DNA from 2 places in the Stenotrophomonas sp. LMG 10879 genome. Region 2 is predicted to be linked to the other one. Evidence: riboswitches for the same ligand, from Rfam matches in the RefSeq annotation. Region 2 holds a riboswitch; the other holds the start of a gene.
What was found. A riboswitch is a leader RNA that binds a small molecule or an ion and turns the genes downstream of it on or off. The one in region 2 is predicted to bind glycine.
Positions count from the first base shown of each region.

Region 1 (4,207 bases), on a different contig from region 2:
TCGGCAGGATCGAGGCGCTGCCGAAGCTGGCGGCGCTGACCATGCCGACCGGGCCGTTGTCACCCAGCTTGCCCGGCAGGAACGGGGCAAGGTGCGACTTGACCGCACACGGGCCAACGCCCGGGCCGCCGCCGCCGTGCGGGATGCAGAAGGTCTTGTGCAGGTTCAGGTGCGAAACGTCTGAACCCCACTTGCCCGGCTTGGCCACGCCGACCAAGGCGTTCATGTTGGCACCGTCGGTGTACACCTGGCCGCCGTGCTTGTGGATGATCTCGCAGATCTCCACGACTTCTTCCTCGAACACGCCATGCGTGGACGGGTAGGTCATCATGATCGCGGCCAGGCGGTCGCTGTATTTCTCGGCGTTGAGGCGGATGTCCTCGACGTCGACATTGCCGTTGGCATCGGTCTTGGTGACCACGACCTTCATCCCGCACATCTGTGCCGAGGCCGGGTTGGTGCCGTGCGCCGAATCCGGAATCAGGCAGATGTCACGGTGATCTTCGCCGCGCGAGCGGTGGTAGGCGCGGATCGCCAGCAGGCCGGCGTACTCGCCCTGCGCGCCGGAGTTCGGCTGCAGGCTGACGGCGTCGTAGCCGGTGCACTCGACCAGCATTGCTTCCAGCGAATCGATCAGTTCCTTGTAGCCCAGCGCCTGCTCGGCCGGCACCAGCGGGTGGATCTGCGAGAACTCCGGCCAGGTCACCGGGATCATCTCGGCGGTGGCGTTGAGCTTCATGGTGCACGAGCCCAGCGGGATCATCGTGCGGTCCATCGCCAGGTCCTTGTCGGCCAGCGAACGCAGGTAGCGCAGCAGCTCGTGCTCGCTGTGGTGGGTGTTGAACACCGGGTGGGTCAGGAACGCGGACTGGCGCAGCAGGCCGGCCGGCAGCGCGTCGGCGGTGCTGGCATCCAGCGCGTCCACATCAACGTTGGCACCGAACAGCGCGCCCACGGCGATGATGTCGGCGCGGGTGGTGGTCTCGTCCAGGCTGATGCCCACCGAGCTGCTGTCGATCGCACGCAGGTTGTAGCCGGCCGCACGGGCCTTGGCATGGATCGCGTCGGCGTCGACACCGGTCACGTGCAGCGTGTCGAAGAAGTCGGCGCCGACCTGCACACCGGCGGTGCGCAGCGCGCTGGCCAGGATCGCGGCCAGGCGATGGGTGCGGCGGGCGATGCGGGTCAGGCCTTCCGGACCGTGATAGACGGCGTACATCGAGGCCATCACCGCCAGCAGCACCTGTGCGGTACAGATGTTGGAGGTGGCCTTCTCGCGGCGGATGTGCTGTTCGCGGGTCTGCAGGGTCAGGCGGTAGGCCGGGTTGCCCTGCGCGTCGATGGAGACGCCGATCAGGCGGCCCGGCATCGAACGCTTGTAGGCGTCACGGCAGGCCATGAACGCCGCATGCGGGCCACCGAAACCGAACGGCACGCCGAAACGCTGGCTGTTGCCGACTACGATGTCCGCACCCCATTCGCCCGGGGCGGCCAGCAGGGTCAGGGCCAGCAGGTCGGTGGCCACGGCCACCAGGCCGCCGCGCGCGTGCACGGCATCGACCAGCGCCTTGTAGTCGCCGACCTGGCCGAAGGTATCCGGGTACTGCAGCAGCAGGCCGAAGGCTTCCGCTTCCAGCGCTTCGGCCGGGGTGCCCACGCGCAGCACGATGCCCATGGGCTCGGCGCGGGTACGCAGCAGTTCCAGCGTCTGCGGGTGCACGGCATCGTGCACGAAGAAGGTGTCCGACTTCGACTTGGCCGAGCGCTTGGCCAGGGTCATCGCTTCAGCAGCGGCAGTGGCTTCGTCCAGCAGCGAGGCGTTGGCGATTTCCATGCCGGTCAGGTCGGCGCACAGGGTCTGGAAGTTGATCAGCGCTTCCATGCGGCCCTGCGAGATTTCCGCCTGGTACGGGGTGTAGGCGGTGTACCAGGCCGGGTTTTCCAGGATGTTGCGCAGGATCACGTTCGGCGTGTGGGTACCGTAATAGCCCTGGCCGATGAAGCTGCGCAGCACGGTGTTCTTGTCGGCGATCGCGCGGATCTTCGCCAGCGCCTGCACTTCGGTGATCGACTCCGGCAACGCCAGCGGTGCCGGCGACTTGATCTTGGCCGGGACGATGGCATCGGTCATCGCATCCAGCGATGCGTGGCCGATGACGCCGAGCATCTGCGCGATCTCGGCATCGTTGGGGCCGATGTGGCGCTCGACGAACGCCGAATGGTGCTCGAGCTCACGCAGGGAAGGGGTGTTCTGGGACATGGCGAAGGATCCGTCAGGAAAGGGCACACGCACGGGCACAAGCCGCCGGTCGGCGGTCTGCGGGCGCCCCTCTGTCCTTTTGCCTGAGAGTTTAAAAGCGCGGAAAACCGCAGCTTCGTGCCCCTTCGGCGCCGGATCGAACCGGTCTCTCCAGAGTTCTGTTACGGGTGGTATCGGGCCTGAGCGATTACGGGCGTTGCGCCTTCGGCAGCGGTGACCTGCTTCTCCCACCGTGTTGCCCGCCGATTATAGCCTCTTGCCGGCGCCCGACGGTGGCCCGCAGCGGCCTCACAGGCCTGAATGGCCGATGGCCCGGGCGTGCGTTCTGTGCACCCGTGCATGGCGTCGCACGCATTCCCCACCTATGATGGTCGGATTCTCGTATTCATCTGGCGCCGTCCCTGCCGCAGGGGATCGGCGCCCGCCGTGCGTGTCACGCATGGCCCTGCCGGACGCTTGCCCGATGACCGCCGCTGTTGCTCCTTCCACCCGCCGCATGGCCCTGTTGCTCGCTGGCCTGGCCATGTTCGGTCCGTTCTCGATCGACACCATCTTTCCTGCGTTTCCGCAGCTGGCCCAGCGCCTGGCGGTGGACGAGGTGGCGGTGCAGCAGACCATCAGCGTCTACCTGCTGTTCTACGGCCTGATGAGCCTGGCCCACGGCCCGCTGTCCGATGCGTGGGGGCGCAAGCGGGTGATCCTCGGCGGCCTGGTGATCTTCGTCGGCGCCTCGGTGGGCTGCGCGTTGTCCACCGACCTGACCACGCTGCTGGCGTTCCGCGCGCTGCAGGGCCTGTCTGCCGGTGTCGGCATGATCGTCGGCCGCGCGGTGATCCGCGACCTTTACCACGGCCACGACGCGCAGCGGCTGATGAGCCAGGTGTCGATGCTGTTCGGCATCGCCCCGGCCATCGCGCCGATCATCGGCGGCTGGATCCTGCTCAGTGGTGCCGGCTGGCCGCTGATCTTCTGGTTCCTGGTGGTATTCGCGCTGGTGCTGCTGGCGGCCACCGCGCGCTTCCTGCCGGAAACCCATCCGGCGCAGGCACGGGTCGCACTGTCGCCACGCACGTTGATGCGCGACTACGTGCGCATCGGTTTCAACCCGCGTTTCCTGCGCCTGGCGCTGGCTGGCAGCATCGGCTTCGGCGGCATCTTCCTGTACATCTCCTCGGCCCCGGCGATCGTGATGCAGCACCTGCATCTGGGTGAAGGCGGCTTTGCCTGGCTGTTCATTCCCACCATCGGCGGCATGACCACCGGTTCGTTCCTGTCCGGGCGCATGGCCGGGCACAGCACACCGACGCGGCAGGTGGCCCTCGGCTTCACCTTGTGTGCGGTCTCTGCCGTGTTGAACATCGGCTACGTCAGCCTGGCGCCGCAGTTCGCGTTGCCGTGGGCGGTGATGCCGATCTTCCTGGGCGGTATGGGCATGGCGCTGATCTTCCCGATCCTGGCGCTGGCGGTGCTGGACATGTATCCGCAGCAGCGCGGCCTGGCCTCGTCGCTGCAGGCGTTCGTGCAGCTGATGATCAGCACCGTGGTGGCCGGCGTGGTATCGCCACTGCTGCACGACAGCCCGCTGCATCTGGCACTGGGACAGGCGGCCTTCTTCGCGGCCGGCTTCGTGTTCTGGTACTGGGAGCACCAGCGCGAGCGCGCAGCAGAGGCAGCCGGCACGGCGCTTTGAGCGTCGCGCAGGGGTAGGGCACAGCATCACGCAGCGCCCCCTTGCGACGCTGCGCGCAGGGACTAGGCTGGGGTTTCCAGCAAGCCGGTTCGTGGATGCACGACAGCCAGCCATCCCGATGTCGTCGCATGAGGTATCCCATGGCTGCGCAGCAGACCTACCGCCTGTTCGAGGTGGCGCTGAAGGAGCGCCGCGTTCTTTCTCCTTCCCTGGACCGCATGGTGTTCACCGGCGCCGACGTGGCGCGCATGAAGACC
Region 1 is NZ_PEJT01000002.1:183,989-188,195, forward strand. It holds gene gcvP (aminomethyl-transferring glycine dehydrogenase) at 1-2,260, opposite strand, end outside; glycine riboswitch at 2,322-2,424, opposite strand; gene CR919_RS03655 (multidrug effflux MFS transporter) at 2,724-3,950, shown strand; gene CR919_RS03660 (siderophore-interacting protein) at 4,091-4,207, shown strand, end outside.
Region 1: another riboswitch for glycine. It lies ahead of gcvP (aminomethyl-transferring glycine dehydrogenase); the one in region 2 lies ahead of CR919_RS13895 (trimeric intracellular cation channel family protein).

Region 2 (4,207 bases):
CGATGGACAGGGCTTCAAACTGGGCGACCAGTTCGTGCCCGCGCGCACCGTGGTCTGGGCCGCCGGCGTCGCCGCCTCGCCGTTGGCGCGCACGCTGGACGTGCCGCTGGACCGTGCCGGACGCGTGCCGGTGCAGCCCGACCTGACCCTGCCCGGCCATCCCGAACTTTTCGTGGCCGGCGACCTGGCCGCACTGGGCCAGGCCAACGGCAAGCCAGTACCGGGCGTGGCCCCGGCCGCCAAGCAGATGGGCAAGTACGTGGCGGAAACGCTTCGCGCACGCCTGCACGACAAGCCCGCGCCGGGGCCGTTCAAGTACGCCGACTTCGGCAACCTGGCCACCATCGGCCGCATGGCCGCGATCGTGCACCTGGGCAAGCTGCAGCTGTCCGGTGTGCTGGCCTGGTGGTTCTGGCTGGCCGCGCACGTGTTCTTCCTGATCGGTTTCCGCAACCGCGTCGTGGTGCTGTTGAACTGGGCGGTGGCGTACTGGAGCTACCAGCGCAGCGCGCGCATCATCTTCGGCGATGATCGGGACGACCGGCGGCCGAAGCGGTAGGTACTGCCGTGGGTGACCTCTCGACCGACACAGTAGATCCACGCCATGCGTGGATGAATTTCTGTGCAGGCTGCATGGAGCGTAGCCACGCGTGGCGTGGCTCTACTGCTTCATCGGGCCGCTGGGCCCCCGCTCATGTCCGGCAGAAATCTTCGCGATAGGTAGTGCCACGGGCACGTCCTCGACCGACACAGTAGATCCACGCCATGCGTGGATGAGTTTCTGTGCAGGCTGCATGGAGCACAGCCACGCATGGTGGCTCTACTTCGGCTTTGGGTACCACAGCGCGTTGACGATGACCCAGCGCTGCTCGAAGCGGCCCATGTGGAAGTAGTCGACGAACCACGGCGTTTCCAGCCGCACCGAGGCCGCATTGCCGGTCACGTCCAGCACCGTGCAACGGCGGTCCCATTGATCCTTCGGGGTCTTCAGCGCGCCCTGTTTCGTCAACGCAACCAGTTCTTCCTTCGACATCCGGCGCAGGCCGAGGCGTTCGTCGGGCGTATCACCGAGCACCGCGCGCTTGGCCAGGTCCGGGTGCAGGGAACGGGCGACGCGCTGCGGGTCGGCTTCCAGCTGACCGTCGACGTAGTCGTGGCAGGTCGCTTCGATGGCGGCGATCGTGGCGGCGTCGGCAGCGGGGCTTGCTGCTGCGGAAAGCGCGAACAACAGGGCAACGGCGGACATCCGGGTCTCCAGCGCTGAGAGCTGGGCGATCATGGCATGGCCGGATGTGCCCCATCCACGCATGGCGTGGATCTACCGGCGAAGTTGTAGAGCCGAGCATGGGCTCGGCTCTACAGAACAGCCTCGGCCGGCGCCTGCAGCCAGGCCAGCTTGCGCTCGCGCGGCTGCTGCTTGAGCTCCCATTCGGCGCGTGAGGCCGCTGCCCTGTCCGGGTACTCGCGTACCGCCAGCACCCGCAGCGGCGGGCGTGACCGGGTGTAACGCGCCCCCTTGCCGGCCTGGTGGGCGGCGAAACGGGCCTGCACGTCGGTGCTGATGCCGGCGTAATAGCTGCCGTCGCGGCATTCGAGCAGGTACAGGAACCACGGGCGGGAAGGCGAAACCATGCCCGGATTATGCCGTGCTGCACTGCAGCGGATATACTGGCGGCCGAATGCAGGAGAGAGGCGCCGCGCTGGCGCCCGCCGAAGGCGCAGGCTCCCATGATCGCTCAGGCCGGTGGGCTGGAATCCCACCAACCATGCATTCGACTCGCCGAGCTGGAGAGAGGTCACCGGGCATGCCCGGGACGATCCGCCGAAGGGGCACGCGGCTCACGCCGCTGAACTCTCAGGCAAAAGGACAGCGGGAGCGGCACCGGTCATCGTCATCCCGTCATTGCGCAGGCAATGGCGGTGGTCGCGCATGGCCGGCCCCACCGCGTCCGGAGCCTGTCCATGCTGCTGTCCATCATCTACCTGATCGCCATTTCCGCCGAAGCCATGACCGGTGCCCTGTCTGCGGGCCGCCGCCGCATGGACCTGTTCGGCGTGGTCATGATCGCCTGTGTCACCGCCCTCGGTGGCGGCTCGCTGCGCGACATCCTGCTCGGCCACTATCCCTTGGGCTGGGTGAAGCATCCCGAGTACCTGGGCTTCACCGTGTGCGCGGCGCTGATCGCCACCTGGGTAGCGCGCTGGATGCATCACTTCCGCCGCACCTTCCTGGTGCTGGACGGGCTGGGCCTGATCGCCTTCACCCTGATCGGCTGCTCGATCGCGCGCGAGGCCGGCCATGCGCTGCCGATCGTGCTGATCGCCGGCATGCTCACCGGCGCCTTCGGCGGCGTGCTGCGCGACATCCTCTGCAACGAGGTGCCGCTGATCTTCCAGAAAGAGCTGTACGCGATCATCTCGCTACTGACAGGTGCGGTGTATCTGCTGTTGCTGCACTGGGGCGTGGCCGATGCCACGGCGATCCTGTGCTGCCTGGGGGGTGGCTTCGCCGTGCGCCTGCTGGCGATCCACTACCGCTGGGAAATGCCGAAGTTCGTGTACCACGACGAAGTGCATTGAGCCCTTGAGGGTAGTGCCGGTCGTTGGCCGGCATTTCCGGCTGGGCTGCATGACCAAGGTCACGCGGCGACGGCCCGCGTAAACCGCTACCATTGGCGCCCCGTCGCACGCGCGACGGCATCCAGCCACGCCGCGTCCGCGGCCCCGCCAGACAATCCCCCTCCCCCGCTGCCCGAGGCCCTTCGTGGTGCCGACGGGCCCGCATGACCCTGCGTGCACGCAGGGCGCAGGATGCCCCATGTCTGTCGCCGAAAACTCCCGCTTTCGCCGTGCCCGCCCGCTGCTGGTCGTTGCCGGCCTTGCCCTTGTCGCTGGCCTGGCGTGGTGGCTGTGGCCGCAGGCCGAGGCGGACGGTGGCGAACAAGCTGGTGCCGGCAAGGTAGTGCCGGTACGCATCGCCCGTGCCAGTGCCGAACCACTGGTGCTGCGGATGAAGGCGGTTGGTACGGTCACCCCGCTGCACAGCGTGGTGGTGCGCAGCCGCGTGGATGGCGAGCTGATGCACCTGCATTTCCAGGAGGGTCAGCAGGTCAAGGCCGGTGAACTGCTGGCGCAGATCGATCCCCGCCCCTACCAGGTGAAGCTTGCGCACGCACAGGGTACGCAGCAGCAGAACCTGGCCGAGCTGGAGAACGCCGAGCGCCAGTTGCAGCGCTACCGCGAACTGCAGCGCCAGAACTACGTGTCCGCGCAGGAACTGAGCGACCAGCAGAGCAAGGTGCGGCAACTGCAGGGGCGTCGCCTCAGCGACCAGGCATCGGTGGACGAAGCGCGACTGCAGCTGCAGTACACCCGCATCGTCGCCCCGGTCAGCGGCCGAGTCGGCCTGCGCCGGCTGGACGTAGGCAACCTGGTGCACGCCAGTGACACCGAAGGCCTGGTCACGCTGGCGCAGACGGCGCCGATCAGCGTGCTGTTCACCGTGCCCGAACCAGAGCTTCCCGCCCTGCTCGATGCCGTACAGGCGCAGCCGGCGCTGGCGGTGGAGAGCTGGGACCGCGAAGAACGCCGGCAGCTCGCCAGCGGCACCCTGTCCAGCGTCGACAACCGCATCGATACCGCCACCGGCACGCTGAAGCTGCGCGCGCAGTTCGACAACGCCGATCAGGCGCTGTTCCCCAACCAGTTCGTCAATGTGCGCCTGCAGCTGGGTGAGCATCCCGCGCTGCTGGTTCCCGATGCCGCCGTGCAGTTCGGCAGCCAGGGCAACTACGTGCACATCATCGACAAGAACAACAAGGCACAACGACGCACGGTGGTGCTCGGCCCGGCCGATGACGGTCGCGTTGCGGTGCGTTCCGGCCTGGTAGCCGGTGACAAGGTGGTGATCGAAGGCATCGACGGACTGGAAGACGGCACCACGGTGGAGATCATCACCGAGGAGGCATCGCCCAAGGCCGGCGCATGAACCTCTCGCGCGCCTTCATCCTGCGCCCGGTCGCCACCACGTTGCTGATGGTGGCGCTGCTGCTGTCCGGGGTACTGGCCTATCGCCTGCTGCCGGTGGCGGCGCTACCGCAGGTCGACTACCCGATCATCCAGATCACCACGCTGTATCCCGGTGCCAGCCCGGAGCTGACCACGCGCACCATCACTGCGCCGCTGGAGCGCCAGCTCGGGCAGATTC
Region 2 is NZ_PEJT01000008.1:114,701-118,907, reverse strand. It holds gene CR919_RS13910 (NAD(P)/FAD-dependent oxidoreductase) at 1-559, shown strand, start outside; gene CR919_RS13905 (nuclear transport factor 2 family protein) at 821-1,246, opposite strand; gene CR919_RS13900 (GIY-YIG nuclease family protein) at 1,357-1,632, opposite strand; glycine riboswitch at 1,673-1,762, shown strand; glycine riboswitch at 1,776-1,879, shown strand; gene CR919_RS13895 (trimeric intracellular cation channel family protein) at 1,963-2,580, shown strand; gene CR919_RS13890 (MdtA/MuxA family multidrug efflux RND transporter periplasmic adaptor subunit) at 2,819-3,988, shown strand; gene CR919_RS13885 (multidrug efflux RND transporter permease subunit) at 3,985-4,207, shown strand, end outside.